Regions from separate parts of the Halomonas sp. A3H3 genome, predicted to be linked through region 2. Evidence: predicted binding sites of a transcription regulator. Region 2 holds the regulator's gene; the other holds the start of a gene.

Region 1 (9,658 bases), 570 kb from region 2:
CACGCTAAAAAATCATTACCGCTCAAAAGCTAATGATAATTCATTACCACTCACCCCTCACGAAACGCCTCCACCACCCGCTCAGCCAATACCTCGCTGGCATCACCACTGCCTGCACGCTTCACCAGCGCTACTTGATAATCCCCTAGCGGTGGCAGTGACTCGTTGTGGAGACGCTTGAGCGGTGGCCGAATCAAGCTTTTTGGAAAAGCCGTCACGGCCAGATCGGCCAGCATAGCCGCTTCCTGCCCGGCACAGTGGTCGCAGGAGTATGCGATTCGGTAATTAACCCCGGCATGATCAAGGGCGTTAAGCGCGATCCTACGCCACGCGCACCCCTGTTGGGCCAAGGTCACTGGCAGTGGCGTTCGTTGTACGGCAACACCATCCTCACGGCCCGCCCACACTAACGGTTCGCTATGAACAATGTCGCCGCGCGGCGCCTGACCAGGCTCTACGCTCATCACCAGCGCAAGATCGAGCTCTCCATCATCCAACTGGGCGAGCAAATCCTTGCTGCGTCCCACCACAACATCGACCTGCACCGCCGGGTGCGAGCGGGCAAACTGAGCCAACACAGTGGGCAGGATACGCCCTACCACGTCGTCGGTTATCCCCAGCCCCACGCGCCCTTCTATGGTGGGGGCTAAAAACTGGGTGACGGCTTCGGCATTGAGCTTAAGCAGCCGCCGTCCGTAGCCCAGGAGTACTTCACCTTCGGCAGTAAGCCGCACATAGCGCGCCTCGCGCACAAACAGCGTTTGCCCGAGCGTTTCTTCCAGGCGTTTGATCTGCATGCTTAGCGCGGAAGGGGTACGAAACAGCTGCTGGGCGGCGCGGGTGAAGCTGCCACTTTCGGCAATGGTCACAAAGGTGCGCAGCACCTCGCTATCCAGTAGCGGTAAGACAGCCCGGCTGGGAGCCATAGTCGATAGTTGATTCATCACGCCCACCTTTCAGAAAATCTTAACACTCAGTGTAGATCTTTTCGTTTGATTGATCCAAGGCAAAGCGCCAAGCTGATAACCAGAGGTCGCGACCCTCCCACTTATTAATCACTGATCACAGCTGCCCAGTTAGCGCCCTGGCGCCATTGACTGTACAGCCGTTGTGAATAAAAGGAGGTGCGCGATGAAGTGTGAATGCCCAGCCCAACATGCCCATAACGCCTGGGAAAAAGCTCGCCAACTGGCGCCGCCGCCCAAGCCACCAGCACTGCATTTTTACATGCCTGCCATGCCGTCGATGAGGTTAATTCGTACGCTCGATATGGGCTGGTGGCGTTACCGGCGGCGTTGGCTTTTCCGCCGCCATATACTGCCGCTACTAGCCTACGATGACCACGTACTGTTGGATATTGGCCATTGTCGAGAAGATATTCTCTGGGCCAACCAGCTCCCATTGAAGGTCGATGCCATTCACGCGCTAGAAGCCCGGCAGAAAAAGCGGCAAGTTCAGCAGGCCTAGAATCAAAAAAGCTTCGAACCTCTCCCAGGTTCGAAGCTTTTAATGAAGCCCTTAATAGCGTTTTAAGCATCTCATATAGTTACTAAGCTTTTTGCTCAACGCCTGCTTTTAAACTCCTATCGGCCCGCCATCGCGTTTCTGAATAACAACGGTTGACGCCCGAGGACGTACTTGGCCGCTGGCAGCAACGGTGGCATCTTGCACTAGCTCGCTACCATCCGCGGGCCAGTTACCGGGGTGCTGAATGTTAATAAACAGCGCGGTTTTATCCGGCGTGGCAAAAATACCCGTCACTTCGCAGCCGTTCGGCCCTACCGCAAAGCGCTTAAGCTGTTGCTGGTTGCTGCTGTTAATCACCGGGCCAGTGCCTTGAATATCGTCGAGCCCGTTAGGTACCACGGCAAGCAGTTGGTCGTTGGTGTACTCGGTTACTCCATCATAACCGTTATCGGTTTGGATCCAGAGGATACCCTGACCGTTCTCTCGCTCGTCGAACCAGAGCCCATCGGGGCTGGCGAACTGATTCATTTCTGTCAGGCCCGAGTGATTATCGGCATCGTCAGCGGCCGCGCCAAACACAAACACCTCCCAAGTAAAGGCGTTGGGCAACCGGCTTTCGCGCCAGCGAATAATATGCCCTGCTTCGTTATTGGCGCGAGGGTTGGCGGCATTGGTGGGCGCTAAATCGTAACCAACACCTACTTGTTCCAGATGCTCACCGTCATTAGTGTAAGTTGGGGTTGTCTCTTCAGCGGTGCGCTGGGAGTTATTGGTCAGGGTGAGATACACCTCGCCGGAGGCAGGATCGACGGAAGCCCACTCAGGGCGGTCCATTGGCGTGGCACCCAACAAATCCGCTGCATCGCAGGTGTTGATGATGATACCTGCCGCATCGTCGTCGGCTAGCCCCAACGCCGCCGCCAGCGTGCGACCATCGCGCGTTTGAGCACTAGGCGTTAGCGGTAGCCACTCACCGCTGCCATCGGCATGGAAACGAGCCACATAGAGGGTGCCGTTATCCAAATATTTGTTGCCAATGGCAAGACGATCGTACTCTTCACCTGGGCGGTTGGCATCGGCGGGATCCCAGGCAGCATCAGAAACATATTTATATACGTACTCGTTGCGGGAATCGTGCCCCGAGTAGTAAACCACTGGCTGACCGGCTTCCAGCTTGCCTAACCAACACCCTTCATGGCGGAAACGGCCAAGTGCCGTACGCTTAACCGCCAATGCATCACTATAGGGGTCGACCTCCACCTGGTAGCCGAACGTGCGTGCTTCGTTGCGATAATCATCTTCAGCACGCTCGCCGCGCGGGGTAATGTCGAAGCGAGCAAATTCGTCATTCTGTTCAGAGGCGTCTCCCGCCGAAGTATCCCAACCATAGCGGCTTTTAGCGGTGGGAATACCAATCCGCGCGTCGTCCTGGAAGCGTTCGCCATGATTAACGAACACATTGGGCCAGTTCTCTTCACAGGCAATATAGGTGCCCCAGGGCGTTACCCCGTTACCACAGTTATTGTTGGTACCACGGGTTTGGGTACCCTCAGGCGAAAAGCGCGTTTTGACGTAGTCACTGCCCGCCACTGGCCCGGAAAGTTCCATCACCGTCGCACTGGTGAGGCGACGGTTATAACGCGAACCCGGCACATGCGCCCATTGGCCACTGGCGTTCTTTTCGACCTCAACAAGGGTGACACCGTGAGCGTTGATCTCAGTGCGCGACTCAGCTGCTGGCCGCTGGCCCTCATCCGCATTAGTGGGGCCTCCTTGGGGCGCCCATAGCGCTGCTTGGTCGATATACTCATTGTTGAGCGCCAGCACAAAACGGCGCGAGGCGTTGTCGGTATCCAGGGCAAAACCGGCCATGCCGTCATGGTGCATGCCCACACTCTCCGCCTGACGCTCAGCGGTCATCGGCTGCTCGGGCTGCCAGGTAACATTTTGGTTCAGCGGCGTGCCCCACGGCACCAAGACTTGGGCCACATAACCTTCCGGCACCACCACGGCATCGGTGCGTGATCCTTGAACCGCCTCAAACGCCAGTGTCAGGGGTGTTTTTTGGCTGCTGCTTGAGGCAAGCGCTTGAGCAGCGCCACCAAAACTAAGCATCGAGGCAGCCGCCATGCTCAAACCACCGCGCATCACATCACGCCGGGATACATGGCGCGCCAATACTTCCGCGAAAGGTTGGTTGCCGCTGTGGTTAAACAGGCGATGATCTTCGATCTCTTTACTCATTTTGGTCTCCCCCTGATCGTTTGTAGGTCAACGATTGAACGTTAGGAGACACTAAAGAAGCTTAATGACAGCACGATGACGGAGCGCCTGCATTTAGATGAAGAAAGGTCGAATGCTAGCCACTTTTCCTCCCCAAACCCTATTGAGGGATGTCTGCAACTCTGCTAAATTAACGCTAATAGTTATCATTAACACAGGAGTTACTCTCTCATGCAGTTACCCGCTAAGGGCACTGGCCAGGGAGATACGTCGGCCTCGACGACCCGCGAGGTGGCCCACGAGGTGAATAGCAGAGAATTACTTGGCAACTCAGATCAATTGGTTATTCACCATGAACAGCGCCGCTATGTGTTGCGCCGTACTAAAAGCGGCAAGTTAATTCTTAACGCCTAAAGCTCTTAATATTTCAGCCCCTAATTAATTTAAAGATTTATACAGCAAAGCCAGCCAGGTAGCCCATCGCACCCAGCCAGCGACCTCTTCCACTTATCCCTGTTGGAAATCTCTGGCTTATGAACCACACACGCGCTTTTGGTGGCCTCTTTTTAATGCTGCTTCCACTGTTAACCGCCCAAGCAGACGACGCCGAGCTTAACCCAGTGACGGTCACCGGCACCCGGGCGCCTACGGACCTTTCACGGGCACCGCTGATTATCGATATTATTGATCGTGATGATGCTGTGCTGGCCACCGCCAGCCGGGTTGAAGACGTGCTTAGCCGCCAACCCGGCCTGCATGTGGCTGGCCAAGGGCGCCGAAATGGCCAAACCTTAAGTATGCGCGGTTTTGGCAGCAAAGGTGTGCTGGTACGTTTGGATGGCGTTCGTCAGGATATCTCCACCGGCCACATCGGTAACTTCTTTCTCGACCCTGGCTTGATTCAAGAAGTACAGATAGCACGCGGTGCGCTCTCCAGCTTGTACGGCAGCAATGCCATGGGCGGTGTCGTCAGCTTCACCAGTGTGAATGCCAACGACCTGCTTGCCCCCGGCGAAAATAGCGGCGTACGCCTTTCCGTAGGCGGTGCGACGGCCAGCGACGAAATGCGGGGGAGCCTGACTGGCTTCGGCCGCCGCAATACCGCCAACGGCCAGGTGGATGGCCTGTTTTCAATCGGCCGCAGTGAATCCGGCGATATTCGCCGCGCGGGGGGCGATGAAGCCGAAGAGGATGCCTCCCTCAATAGCCTGCTGCTAAAAGGCGGTTGGGAGCCAAGCGACGACCAGCGGCTATTTATCAGCTGGCAGCACTACGACGAACGCGCCACCCAGCCCGCCAACCCACAGCAGCTTTCAACCGATGCCAGCAATCCGCTGCGCGATCGCGATGTGGAAAGCAACAACGTCCAGTTGGGCCACCGCTGGCAGCCCAGCGCTGCCACCGAAGTCACCTCGCAGCTTACCTTTAGCCAGCAGGATATCGACGAGCCCCAGGCCAACCGTACCCTAGAGCGGGCCGGTCTTCAGAGCGACGGCTTCCACACCATGGATCACGGCTGGCTTTCGCAAACGCTGGTGTTCGGCGCCGAATTGGAGCAGGCCCGCCAACGGCCAGATGGCGAAGCGAATGGCTTTCCTAAAGCCGATATCGATACCCAGTCAGCCTATCTCGACACTACTCTTACCGCTGGGCGCTATTTAGCCGATGGCGGCGCCGGGCAGTTTGATATTGGCCTGGGAGCCCGCTACGACCGTTACGACGCCAGCGGCCAAAATGAATCCGATAGCGTCCACGACCAAGTGTCACCGCGCTTTCGTCTTGCCTGGCGGCCCGATGACGCCTTGATGCTGTTTTCGGGCTACGCTGAGGCCTTCCGCGCTCCTAGCCTATCCGAGCTTTACGCCAACGAGCGTCACTTTGCCGGTTTCTGCGCCGGGCCAGCCTTCTGCACACCGGACAATTACTGGATTCCCAACCCTAGTCTCTCGCCTGAATCTAGCCACACCTGGGAAAGCGGCGTGGTCTGGCATCAGGGCGACTGGCAGGTTCGTGCCAGCTACTTCGATACTCGCGCCGACGATTTTATCGACACCCACGTCGACATCATGGCGGGCACCACCCAGGCAGTGAACGTTCAGCGCGCCCAGCTATGGGGCTATGACGCCCGGGTGACCTGGCAGCCCAGCGCCTTCCCGCTTCTTACAAGCTTTGTGGGTCTTTCGGAAGTCTCCGGTAAAGACCGCGATTCTGGCGAGCCCCTAGGCAGTCAAACACCGTTGGAAGCCACCCTGGGAAGCGAGGTGGTTCTGTATAACAGCGATATCCGCCTGGGCTGGCAAGCGCGTTTTGCCCAATCTTTCGATAAGCAGGGCGATGACGAGCGCCTGCCCGGCTATGGGTTGCACGATGTGCATCTCGCTTGGCAAATCACCCCGGCCGTGGATACCTCGCTGCGCCTTGCCAATATTGGCGACAAGGTGTGGTACCGCCCCGACGGCAGCCTGGGCGATGGGCGCAGCCTGTTCGCCACCCTCAACTGGCAGTGGTAAATCCACGCAGTCAACCCGATAGAGGTGCGTCATGATTACATCCCAACAGATCGCGATTATCGAAGCCTTTGACGCGGCGCGCGCCGCGCAGCCGCGGCTACCTGCGATTGAGATTGCCGAACGCTTATCGATCAGTGAAGGCGAGCTGCAGGCCGCTCGTTTAGGGCGCGACGTATGGACGCTGCCGCTCTCGCCCAGCGATATCGCCGCCTACCTGCCCCAACTGGGGCGGGTTAAAGCGTTGACCCGTTCCCGGCTGGCCGTGCTAGAGCAAACCGGCGACTACCCTGAACTTAGCGGCGGGCCACAAACAGGCCTGTTACTCGACCCAGGTGGCCTGGATCTACGCTTGCTCTATACGAGCTGGCACTGGGCCTGCCTGATTCGTGATTCTATGCCTGCCACCAGTACTCAAGAGGCGCAGTGGCGCTGGAGCCTGCAGATATTCAATCAACATGGCTGCGCCGTTCACAAATGCTTTGCCCTGGAGAACCCACTGCCGCGTCCCTGGGGTGCCTTAGCGGCCTTGGGCACTCGGGATACGCCAGCGTTTACCCAGAGCATGCCTCGCTTGAAGCGGCCGCTGCCTGAAGCGCCGACCCTGGCCAGCGAGTGGGGCGCGATGCGCGACGTGCACCAGTTCTTTGCCCTCCTCCAGCGCCATCATCTGGAGCGTATTGAGGCCAACCAGTTGATGGAAGGCCGCTATACCCGCTCGCTGCCCGTGCAGGCGCTGGAAACAGCGCTCCAGAACGCCAGCCAGCGTGAGCTGCCGTTGATGCTATTTGTCGCTAGCCCCGGCTGCGTTCAGATCCGCACCGGCACATTGCCCGCCCCTCAACGCGCCCGCAGCTGGCTGAATCTATTTGGCGAGCAGTTCACCCTGCACCTTGATGACACTGCGATTGACCAAGTATGGCAAGTCAGCAAGCCCAACCGAGACGGCGGCGTGACCAGCATTGAAGCCTTCGATGCCGAAGGCTCGCTAGTGCTGCAACTTTACGCGGAACGCCAGGAAGGCCGCGTTGAGCGTCGCGAGTGGCGACAATTGCTGGATGAACTCGGCAGCCAAGAGGCGGTGGCATGAACGCAAAACGCCTGATGCGCCGCTCACTGGCAGTACTGCTGATGGGGTGGCTAACCACCGGGGCCGCATTGGCCAGCGAACGCTGGGTGGTGCTTGGTGGCGATATCGCGGAAACCCTGGCCGCGTTAGATGCCGATATCAACGTTATCGCTCGGGATGACACTGTAGTGCATCCACCCGCCATGGCGGAGCTGCCCTCGGTGGGTTACCTGCGCCAGCTCTCCGCTGAAAGCGTCCTATCGGTTAAACCTGACCAGGTGTTAGCCGCCGGGCACGCAGGCCCCAAGGAAGTGCTGGAGCAGCTAGCGGCTGTCGGTGTCAGCGTAGAGATTATCAACGCCCCACCCTCCCTCAATGCCATTGCCGATAAAGTCCGCGCCGTCGGCCAATTAACTGACCGTCGCGACGCGGCAGGAACCTTGGCAGACACCTTGAACGAGAAACTTGACCGGCTAGCCAACCTGCCCGCCCTGCCGACGACCCGCGCTATGTTTATCATGCTGCATAGCGGCTTAACACCCCGTGCGGCTGGCAGCGACACGGCAGCGCATAGCGCGCTCGAAGCGGTGGGCCTGGCAAATGCCTTCGCCGAGATGCAGGGCTACCACAGCGTGGGTGCCGAAGCCCTGGCCCGGCAAGCGCCAGAGGTTGTGATTGTCTCCGAACGGGGCCTGGCGGCAATGGGTGGCGAAGCCGCGCTATGGCAGTTACCCGGTATGGCGTTAACCCCCGCAGGCCGAGAGCAGCAGTTGATTGTCATTGATGACCAAGCGCTGCTTGGCTTTGGCCCGCGCACGCCCGATCAGCTACTCACCCTGCGCCAGGACGTTGAAGCGCTATTGGGCGCACCGACTAGCGCCCAGGCTAATTCTGTCCAAAACAGTTCCGTTCAAAACAGTACCGCTCAAAACAGCACTGCCCAGCTCAGCCCATGATAGCCATTCTTAACACTTACCGTTTCCGGGTGCGGCTGCCGGTTAGCCGCACTACCCGCGTTCTCGTCGGATTAACCGCTGCGTTGCTACTGGCTTTAGGCTGGGCGGCCTCCTCTGGCGCACTGGGCATCTCCCCTTGGGGAGTACTCCGCGGCCAAGCCGATCCACTCAGCGTGCAGGTGTGGTGGCAGCTGCGCCTGCCGCGCTTACTGCTGGGCGTGGCCGTGGGAGCGATGCTTGCCGGTAGCGGCGCCGCCATGCAGGGGCTGTTTCGTAACCCGCTGGCCGACCCGACCCTGCTCGGCCTTGCCAGTGGTGCTGGGCTTTTCGTAGCAGTGTGGATTGTGCTCTTTCAAGACAGCAGCGCAGGCAGCCTTTACGGTCAGTTTGCGGCAGGCTTTTTAGGCGCCTTATGCGTCTGTTTGATTGTCTTTGGCATCGCCAAGCGTCAAGGCGGCGGCAGTGCCGCTGTGATGACCCTGTTGCTGGCTGGTTTGGCCATCAATACTCTCGCCGGGGCTAGCGGTGGGGTTTTAGCCTTTATCGCCAGCGATGAGCAGCTTCGCCAGCTTAGTTTATGGGGCATGGGCACGCTGACTAACGCCCTGTGGCGCACCACGGCGCTCGCCCTGGTACTCATTGCCGTTGCCCTGTGGCTGTTAATGCGTAGCGCTCGTGAACTTGACCTGCTCCAGCTAGGCGAAGCGACCGCCCATGCGGCGGGGCTGGATGCAAGCCGCTTAAAACGCCGGGTGGTGGTCGCGACCTCGCTGGGCGTAGGTTTGTGTGTAGCGCTCACCGGAGTAATTGGCTTTTTGGGCCTGCTGGTACCCCACTGCCTACGGCTTTGGTTAGGGCCTGGCCATCGGCTGCTGCTGCCCGCCTCAATGCTCGGCGGCGCGCTGCTTCTGGTCGTTGCTGATACGCTAGCCCGCACCGTCGCTGCCCCGGCGGAAATCCCCGTTGGGCTGCTAACCAGTCTGCTTGGCGGCCCCTACTTCCTGTACCTACTGATGCGCAGGAACCGAGCATGCTAACTCTCCATCAGGCTGGTTTAACCACCACCCCCGCTATCGCCCCACTAGATGGCACGATTCGACCCGGCGAGCTGCTAGCCATTGTCGGCCCCAACGGCGCGGGCAAGAGCACTCTGCTCAGCATGCTGTCGGGGTTTCGCCCTGCCGAGCAGGGCGAACTACACCTGGATGGCAAACCCTTGCGCGAATGGCCCATCGCCGAACTTGCCAACCGGCGTGCGCTGGTCGCCCAGCAGGAGCTCCCCGGCTTTGACTGGCAAACTGACGAACTGTTGAGTCTAGGCAGTAATCCGGCCAAATCACTGGTCGCAGCGCTACTGGACGACCTGGATCTAACCCACCTCGCCAAGCGCAGCGTGCTCTCGCTTTCCGGTGGCGAACGCCAGCGGGTGATGATCG
Region 2 (9,658 bases):
TTCCGCTGGCCAACCTGTTTTTGATTCCCGGCGCCGTTGCGGGTGCCGTACTGCTGTGGGACGACCACTATAGAGACGTACGTAGCGACAAACGTGGCGATGCACGTGGCATTACACCGCAGTAGGCGCCTATTACCCAGGCTACGTCACTTTGCTACCTTTATATTTTGTTCGTCGATCCTGGGCTCAATCAACAACAAAGGAATCACCGCATGATAAAACCGATGGCTTGGCTGGGTGGCGTACTCTTGATTGGCGCTATGTCTATTTCGATGACATCTATGGCGTTAGCCCACGACGTAAAAACAGAGACTCTTCGCATTGCGCACCCCTTCGCTACCCCAACCCCACCGGGTGCGGTAAACGGTGCCGCCTACCTTGATATCACCGCCGTTTCAGGCCCCGTCACTCTGGTTGGCGCGAGCAGTTCTGCGAGCAGCAACGTTGAGCTGCACGATATGCAAATGGACGGCGATATGATGCAGATGCGGCATGTGGACGAGATTCGTGTCGAGGCAGGGGAGACTTATACCATGCGCCCTGGTGGCGGCTTTCACTTAATGCTGATTGGCTTAACCGAGCCGCTGAAGGAGGGTGAGCGGTTTCCCCTCACGCTCACCTTCGCTGAACAAGGTGACGTAGACATCGAGGTCTGGATACAGAGCGCCCAAGACGGTAGCGAAGCTGCTGATGGGCATCACCACTGATGTCGTTGGCTTTTAACACATAGCAAAAACCCCACCAAAGCGGGGTTTTTAGCGAGTAACGCTTACATTAGCAGTTACACTTATCCTATTATTTACCAGTCGGTGCTATCACCTTCATCCCGGTTGAGTTCTCCAGGAGTGTAACCCTCTTGGCGAGAAGTAGGCCCTTTTTCAGCCGTAGAAGGACGGCTACTGGAAGGCGAAAAGTCCAAGCTATCAGCTTCGTCACGGTTCAAGTCGCCCGCAGAGACATGAGATGGTTTGGAAGCTGCATGCGACTCAGGTTTGTTAATGACATCCTGACCAGCGGTGCGGTCTTGGTTCAGTTCAATAGATGAGTGCGCCATCGCCATGGGGCTCGCGACCAAACCAAAAGCAATACCTACTATGGCGACTTTTTGGCTCATTTCTTTTAACAGCAAGATGTTCTCCTCATTATCCATGGATTCCGTTCATCGATGATTAGAACGGCTATTACGCTTTGCGTTGCATATTAGGCGTCAAAAAAGTTAGCTCACCCTTTACGGTCAAAATGATTGTGAGACCGGATGCCTGAGACATAACCCACCGGCAGGCTGATGATGGGCAGTGTATAAATAGCGACGCAATGAAATTAGGCTCCGCTAGAAAGCCGTACCTTAAACTAAAACAAGAATAGTGTGGGAGAGGTGTTGGATGCCACAAAAAATCAGACCCCGCATCAGCAGGGTCTAAGGACACAAGACTTTGACAATGACTAGCGCTAGCTTCCTTTCCTTTTGCGGGGCTGCTCCAACCTTGGAATTTAACCCTGACCAACGCTCTGATTGTCGTTTGATTCATTCCTTGAATCGATATGCATCCGTATCGGTGTGACACGCTTTCGCGTGTTTAGCTCACGTGTTAATCGTAATATATTTCTTCAGAATTGCAAATTTTTGTTACCAAACGTTTCCATCACCTACGTCTTGGGTCAAATCTTTTGCTGTGTACTCCGCTTGAGCGCTAGTGTGATGCGACTCTGCCTTGATGACTCGAGGGCGGTCGCCTTCGTCATACATCAAATCAGAGGGGCTAAATTTAGCCTGACCCGAGGTATGATGTGATTGAGCTTGAATAGGCTCATCGTCAACGGTCAAATCTTGATTTGCTTCGATGGACATATGGGCAAAGGCAAGCGGGCTTGCCAGCAAACCAAAAGAGAGACCTACGACGGCTGCTTTTTTAACAAAATCGTTAAACATACTATTTACTCCTGGTGACCGTTTGATACCGCTGAAGTGAAGTGAGAAGGGCTCTCTGGCCAGATCTCACTGCGGCTAGCTTCACTACCTCTAGAGAGCATATGTAATGCCAACTCTCTTATAAAAATAAAATACTTATATAAATCAATAATTTAAAATAAATACATTGCGCACAATTATACGCCGCTAAAAACAAAAGCACGCTAATTACATGTGCACTAATGACACATGCGCAAAACTGTCTGTGCCTTTATGACACACTCAGCAAAATAAAAGGCTCGATGCCAACAAAGCGCTACGGCATCAATTCATAAAAAACAAAACATGGCATTGGATAGAGAGGCGCAAAGAAAGATCGGCGGAAAAGATAGGGGAGAAAGTAGCGGGGGAATAAGCGAGATAAAAAGTAGGCAGCAAAAATTAGGCCCCGCATTGCGGGGCCCGATATCAGAATTGGCTATAGGTAATAACTAACGCTAGCTTCCACTCCTTGTGCGGGGCTCCAACCTTGGAATTAACCCTGACTAGTGTTCTGATTGCCTACTGATTCATCCGTGAATCTTAAAAGCATTCTTGCTTTTGTAACATCCTGTTAATCGCTTATTCATTCTCTGAAAAGCTTTTAATGATATCTAAAAGGTCATAGATAATTAGCTACCGCCATTTTCTTCTACAAGCTCATCCTTGTCATACTCAGCATCGTCTGAGTGACTGCTTGATTGCGGATCCATGTCGCTGGCACCATCACCTTCGTCATGGGTTAAATCGTCAGTCATGTCTGTTGTATCACTGCCAGTTGAACTACCGGTACCTTGGGAATCCATCGGTTGCTCGTCAGCGGTAATACCTTGGTTTTCGTCAATCGCCGAATTTTCATCAGTTTGTGCAAAAGCTAATGGGCTTGCCATCAGACCAAAAGATACACCTAAAATGCCAGCTTTCTTGAGAAAATCCTTGGACGTCATATCCTACCTCCGATCGCTGTTTAGTACCGCTTAATGAAGAAAGAAAGGCTTACTGAGAAGCCAGCAATTCCTGCGGTCATCTTCCTTCAATCTGTACTCTGCAGAAGGCATGCCAAAAAACTGAAGAATATAAATAAAAACAACAAAATCAAACTCTTACTTAAAAATAAGTTATGCCAAAAAGGCATCAACTGAGTCACGACACAACGCTTTGAGCTGTGTAAAAATGGCACATGGGTAAAGCTTTACCAACCTTGCATGCCAATATTGCACATTGTTACAAATATTATGCGATGGAATGACTTGCTAAATTAAACAAGACGCGAGGGGGGGAAGGCGCAGCGAAACAACGCACCCTTGCCGGGAAGGGACTCAATTTGTAGTTGCGCATCGTGGCGCAATAGCACGTGCTTAACGATCGCCAAGCCTAAACCTGTGCCGCCAGTCGCAGTGCTGCGCCCCTTATCAACACGGTAAAAGCGTTCTGTTAGTCGGGGAATATGAACGGGATCAATCCCTTCACCGTTATCTTCCACATCGATATAGCCGCCACCAGTAGCGCTAGCTTTCCAGCGCAGGGTGATTTGGCTGCCAGCAGGCGTGTAGCGAACCGCATTAAAGGCAAGGTTAGAGACGGCGCTGCGAATCTCCTGTTCACTGCCTAACAGTCGGGCATCGCTCTCAAGGGCGACGGTAATGGTATGACGTTGATGCGATAGGGCCAGCGCATCATCACAAACGCTTTGCAGTAAAGGCTCGAGTGGCAGTGGATGATGATCTTGGCCGCCCTGGTCAATTTCCAAACGCGAGAGCAGCAATAAATCGTTGACCAGATTCTGCATCCGCTGGGTCTGTTCCTGCATTTGCTGAATACTACGTCCCAAGCGCGGCGGAAGCTGGTCGGAGATATCACTGTAGGTTTCCAAATAGCCGGAGAGAACGGTCAGCGGCGTACGTAACTCATGGGAAACGTTGGCGACAAAGTCGCGCCGCATCTGCTCAAGACGATGCAAGCGGGTGATATCGCGAGCCATCACTAAGCGTTCGTCGTCACCATAGAGGGTAATTTGATACTGCAGGATTCGCCGTTCATCAATCGGTGAGGTGAGCGTTAACGGCTCACTGTAGTTACGCGAATTAAAATAGCTGATAAAGCCCGGGTCGCGCAGCAGGTTGGTAATGTGTTGACCACGATCATGGGCGGTTTGTAGCCCCAGCATGGCGGTGGCGGCGCTGTTCCACCACTCCAAATCACCGTGGCGATCAAGCATGACCACGCTATCACGCATTGCTTCAGACGACTCTTGAATACGTGCCAAAGTAGCCCGCAGACGGCTTTGGGTGATGCGCTGACTTTTTTGATAGCGGTATAAACGATCGAATAGCTCGCCCCACATCCCGCGAGCGGCAGGCGGTTCATCGTTAGGGTGGAGGGTGAGCCACAAATAGAGTTCGCGTAACTGTCGTAAGTGGTAAAACAGGCATCCCGCAAGCCCTGCTGCGAGCCCCAGCCCAGCCGAGCCCAACAGCCAGCCCAAGCAAGTGCCCAGCGTGGCCAGCCACGCTATTCGCCACAGCTCACGACTCCATAAACGCACATTTACACCCGTGCAGAGAAACGGTAACCGGTACCCCGAACCGTTTGGATCAGGTTTTGATGCACGTCACCCAGCGCTTTACGCAAGCGGCGGATATGCACATCGACCGTGCGCTCTTCAACGTAAACATTGCCGCCCCACACTTGGTCAAGCAGCTGGCTACGTGTGTAAGCGCGCTCTTGGTGAGTCATAAAAAACTGCAGCAAACGGTACTCGGTGGGGCCCATTTCCAGCGCTTTGCCGTGGGCACTTACCCGGTGGCTCACCGGATCAAGCAGCAGGCCGTTAATCTCAATCGGGTCTTCAACGCCACGTGGCGTCGCACGGCGCAGCACCGCTTTTAGCCGTGCCACCAATTCCCGGGGTGAAAAAGGCTTGGTGATATAATCATCGGCACCGGCTTCAAGCCCTTGAATTTTATTATCCTCTTCGCCTTTCGCGGTGAGCATAATAATCGGGATTTCAGCGGTGGTTTCTTCACGTTTTAGGCGTCTCGCCAGCTCAATACCGCTAGTGCCGGGCATCATCCAGTCCAGCAGCAGTAAATCGGGTTGGTGGTCGACCACCATGGCATGGGCATCCTGGGCGTTATCCGCTTCGAGCACGCGATAGTCAGCCATTTCCAGCGCTACCGCGATCATCTCGCGAATCGACGCCTCATCATCGACAATCAGAACGGTCTTGGCGGTCATACCAGAGCCTCACGGTGTTCAAAGAAACTAGTTCAAAGAAAAACAGTTCAAAGATAAACAGATCAATGACATGTCAGTGACGATAACACCATGACTTGATGACAATTACATGACAATCGCCTCGATCAGCCAGCCGCAGGCCACCAACTTAGCGCGATACCGGCAAAAATCAGCAGTCCCGACCAGTGATTATTGAGAAACGCCTGGAAGCAGGCATCCCGCTCCTGGTCGCGAATTAAGCGCTGCTGATGCAGAAAAGTCGCTGCCATTGCCGCTAGCCCTAACCAGAAGAAACCACCTAAACCAACCCGCCAGCCTACCCAAGCCAGCAACCCCAGGGTGGCTAGCTGGAGTAAGCCGATAATCAAACGATCCGCATTTCCAAACAGCACGGCCGTCGATTTAATGCCAATTTTTAAATCGTCGTCGCGATCGACCATGGCGTACTGGGTATCGTAGGCCACTGTCCAGCACACATTAGCGCAGAATAGCAGCCATGCTTCCAGCGGCACGTGGCCGAGCACGGCGCCAAAAGCCATCGGAATTGCCCAGGAAAAAGCCGCGCCCAGCACCACCTGAGGAAAGTGGGTATAGCGCTTCATAAACGGATAAATAATCGCCAGCAGCACCCCGCCCAGCGAGAGCAGCACCGTAAACCAGTTGGTCAGTAATACCAGAATAAACGCAGCGGCCACCAGGGCGATAAACAGCAGTTGAGCTTCGGTTTCGCTGATACGGCCCGTCGCTAGCGGACGTTGTTTTGTGCGTTTCACATGCCCATCGAAGTGGCGATCCGCATAGTCATTGACCACGCAGCCCGCAGCGCGCATCACATAAACGCCGGCCACAAAAATCAGCAGCACATTTCGCCCTGGTACACCTTCCGCAGCCACCCATAATGCCCACAGCGTCGGCCACATCAAAAGCCATGTGCCTATCGGCCGATTCAAGCGCATCAGCTGTAAAAAATCTGCCACGCGAGCCCATCCCTTCGGCCGCAACAGTGAACGATCCATGCTTACCTCACGAAGAATAAGATGCAGGCGCTAGCCTAGCGCGAAGGCAGGCCAAGATCATCCGCCATCGCCGTCAAAAAATACTCTTGCACTAATAATGACAGACTGCCGTGCTTACAGCCGTGATAAAAAACAGAGCGCCTTCCCCAGGCACAGCCTTCCTGTATGCCGTTGACGCTAGCAAACTGGGGGGAATGCGTCGTTACTTCCAATGGCCCACGCACTAAACCCGGCTGGCGAAATAGCCAACTACCTAGCGAGCGCTCGCCCAAGCACTCTAGCCGTTGGCCCTTTACCTGTGAGAGCGGGGCGACCGAGCGCGCCACCACCCATGGCGTTCCATCTAAGCACAGCGCCACTTCCCGCAGCCAGGCGTAACGCTTGGCACCAATGCCCAGCGCCTGAGCCTCATCCTGGCGCGGCCAACCAACCCCCTGGCGCAGCAGTCGTACTCGAAACGGCTTCTCGCCACCTGCGACCATTAAGCGGGCGGTTAACGAGTCGGTGGAGGCAACCCACTGCCACCAGGAAGCACTCATCGCCGGGCGCGCCGCATCAATCGGGCGCCAGCGGGAAAATAGAGGAGTTTGCCGAAAAGCAGCAGCCGTCACCGAGTTCTCCAGGGCAATTAACGGGTTGGCTAGTGTAACATGGGCACTGAAAGGCTTTTGTTTCAGCAACTTTTTTAACGACTCGGTTTAGCGCTTCTTTTTTCGCAATCTTATTTAGCAACTTTTTTGGTGTCTGCATGCCCGCCACCCAAACACAGAAAACCTCTTCGCACGCTGCGCTGGTGATTATTGGCACTGGAATGGCAGGGGTTGGCCTTGCCCGGGCGTTGCGCCGATTGGGCGACCAACGCTCAATCACGCTGGTGAGCGCCGACAGCGGCGATGATTACAGCAAGCCGTTGCTCTCCACCGGCTTCGCCAAGGGCCTGGTGCCCGAACAATTAGCCCAGCGCAGCGCTACTGACCTGGGCGAAGAGCTAAATGCCCAAATGGTTATCCACACCCAGGTAACCGCACTGGATGTGGATAACCAAACAATTCTGCTCGAAGGCGGCATGGTGCTCGGCTACGACACACTGGTACTGGCCACTGGCGCTGCACCACGGGTGCCCTTCAGCATTGAACCCAGCGTAGCCCCACGCTGCTTTACCATTAACGACCTGGATGACTACCGCCGCTTTCACACGGCGCTAGGCCAGGGCCCTGCACGGGTGGCGATTGTTGGCGCGGGGCTGGTCGGCTGTGAATTTGCCAACGACCTCCACGCTGGCGGCCATCGTGTCAGCCTCATTGCCCCAGAAGGAACCCTACTTCCTCGCTTGCTGCCACCGCCCTTAGGGAACGCCCTAGGCGATGCCTTTAGCGAAGCAGGTATCCATCTTCACCTTGCACGTTCGATTGATTCGATAGCGGCCGAAAGCGGCGAAGATATCGTATTACGTCTGGATAACGGCGACGCTGTCAGCGCTGATCTCGTGTTGATGGCAACCGGCCTTGTACCTCGCACAGCACTTGCCGAATCGGCTGATTTAAACGTATCACCTGGCGGTATAGTCGTTGACCGCCAGTTGCGTACATCGCACCCCAATATCCACGCCCTGGGCGATGCAGCCTGCGTAGACGGTGTTAATGCCATGTACGTGCAGCCACTACAAGCCAGCGTTAAGGCGCTGGCGGCAACCCTTTCAGGCGCGCCCACGCCGGTTAGCTTCGGTGCTTGGCCGGTAGTGGTTAAAACGCCGCTGCTACCAGTGGTGGCCTACCCGCCAACGAACACGCCTGAGCACTGGCGAATTGAAGGCGAAGGCGGTGATATCAGTGCCTTGGCTGAAAATAAAGACGGTCGTTTGATTGGTTTTGCGTTGACAGGCGGCTGCGTGAGAAGGAAAGTGGAGCTTTCCAGAGCAGCACCTGCACTGCTAGGCTGATTTTCGTCGCGTTCACGACTAGGCTAGAGAAGCTAACCTAATCGGCTACGCACCCAACAACATGCATTTGTTTGATGTTTGATTTCTTTTAAAAAGGGGAGATTCCTTATGCGCAAACCTGCACTCGCTGCAGCCATCGCTGAAAGTGCCGACCTATCCAAAGATAAAGCTGGCCAAGTGCTGAACGTTATTCTGGATGAGATCACCAACAGCGTTGCTAAGGGCGAAGATGTCGCTTTGATTGGTTTTGGTACCTTCACGGTACGTGAGCGCGCAGCACGTACCGGCAAAAATCCGCAAACCGGTGCCCCGCTGCAGATTCCGGCCAGCAAAAACGTTGCCTTTAAGCCAGGCAAAGGACTTAAGGACGCCGTTTCTTAATGAAGCTCAAGCTGACGCTGTGGCTACTGGGCGTACTGCTCAAACGTGCCCTGCGCCGCAAGCCGCGCTTTCGTGAACAGTTAGAACGCATGCGCGGCCTGGACTGGGGGATTGCCACGGAAGATCTAAGTATTGCCCGCCACTACCGGATGACACCGAAAAGTATCAGTACCGGCAAAGGGCTGCCTGTGGACTTAGATCTTGAGCTACGCTTCCGTGATCAGAATACCGCCTTGAAAGTGCTCAAAAAGCCAACACAGCAGGCCTTTCTCGACGGCATGATAAACGGCGACGTGCGCTTAGTGGGTGATTCCGCCGATATGAATAAGCTGCAAAAACTACTCAAGTATTTGTAGCGGTTTACGATTGGCATAGGGTAACGGCTTAGATTAAATAAATTTAGGCTGAACAAGGTAGAGGTATAAAAGCTATCGATGGACATACCTCATCAACGCCTCGTTTACTTTCGCGTTACCCTTGAGTCTGGCTCCGTGCGCCGCGCAGCGGCGCGCTTGGATATTGCTCCCTCGGCGGTAAGCCGGCAAATTGCTTTGCTGGAAGAAGCCTTGGGAGCGACGCTTATGGAGCGTCAGCGCGACGGCATTTCGCCTACTCCGGTAGGCGAAATGCTGCTTGAGTACTGCGAGCGCCGCGGCGCCCTTGATGAAGGGTTTATTGCGTCACTTGAATCGTACCAACGCATGGAAACCGGCAAGATATCGCTTACCGTCGGAGAAGGGTTTGTCAGTGACCTAGTAGCATCCCCACTGCATGAATTTACCCAACGCTATGCGGGCATTCAGCTCGATATCCATACCGCAGGCACCTCGGGCATTATTGACGCCATTGTCGGCGATCACAGTCATATCGGCTTGATGTTCCATGAGCGTACCCATCCCCAGCTGCGTTTCTGGTCATCTACTCCTCAGCCACTCATGGCTATTCTATCGCCCAACCACCCCTTAACCAGCCAAACGTCACCGCTCACGCTTACCCAGCTTAGCGACCAGCCCATGGCCATGTGGGACACCACTCATGGGGTACGTCAAATGGTCGACCAAGCATTCCAGCAATCACGCATAGCCCCGCGCATGGCGATGAATACCAACTCAATGGTGATTCTGGCCCAATATGTGC

The links. Region 2 encodes PhoB, which activates phosphate uptake and scavenging genes when phosphate is short. Its sites were predicted from a motif close to TGTCATANNNNTGTCANA; they were not measured.
Region 1: a site for PhoB is predicted at 3,775-3,792, ahead of HALA3H3_RS11000 (PhoX family protein). Genes of this name have one in related genera too.

Annotation. Positions count from the first base shown of each region.
Region 1 covers NZ_HG423343.1:2,469,210-2,478,867, reverse strand. Annotated here, with positions in the region: gene HALA3H3_RS11010 (LysR substrate-binding domain-containing protein) at 51-944, opposite strand; gene HALA3H3_RS11005 (hypothetical protein) at 1,132-1,467, shown strand; gene HALA3H3_RS11000 (PhoX family protein) at 1,576-3,711, opposite strand; gene hemP (hemin uptake protein HemP) at 3,922-4,104, shown strand; gene HALA3H3_RS10990 (TonB-dependent receptor domain-containing protein) at 4,224-6,200, shown strand; gene HALA3H3_RS10985 (ChuX/HutX family heme-like substrate-binding protein) at 6,232-7,287, shown strand; gene HALA3H3_RS10980 (heme/hemin ABC transporter substrate-binding protein) at 7,284-8,222, shown strand; gene HALA3H3_RS10975 (FecCD family ABC transporter permease) at 8,219-9,259, shown strand; partial or broken gene HALA3H3_RS10970 (ATP-binding cassette domain-containing protein) at 9,313-9,658, shown strand, end outside.
Region 2 covers NZ_HG423343.1:1,897,053-1,906,710, reverse strand. Annotated here, with positions in the region: gene cysZ (sulfate transporter CysZ) at 1-125, shown strand, start outside; gene HALA3H3_RS08420 (copper chaperone PCu(A)C) at 213-707, shown strand; gene HALA3H3_RS08415 (hypothetical protein) at 800-1,150, opposite strand; gene HALA3H3_RS08410 (hypothetical protein) at 1,628-1,930, opposite strand; gene HALA3H3_RS08405 (hypothetical protein) at 2,581-2,895, opposite strand; gene phoR (phosphate regulon sensor histidine kinase PhoR) at 3,207-4,493, opposite strand; gene phoB (phosphate regulon transcriptional regulator PhoB) at 4,496-5,185, opposite strand; gene ubiA (4-hydroxybenzoate octaprenyltransferase) at 5,311-6,201, opposite strand; gene HALA3H3_RS08385 (chorismate--pyruvate lyase family protein) at 6,237-6,812, opposite strand; gene HALA3H3_RS08380 (NAD(P)/FAD-dependent oxidoreductase) at 6,950-8,140, shown strand; gene HALA3H3_RS08375 (HU family DNA-binding protein) at 8,249-8,521, shown strand; gene HALA3H3_RS08370 (hypothetical protein) at 8,521-8,877, shown strand; gene HALA3H3_RS08365 (LysR family transcriptional regulator) at 8,956-9,658, shown strand, end outside.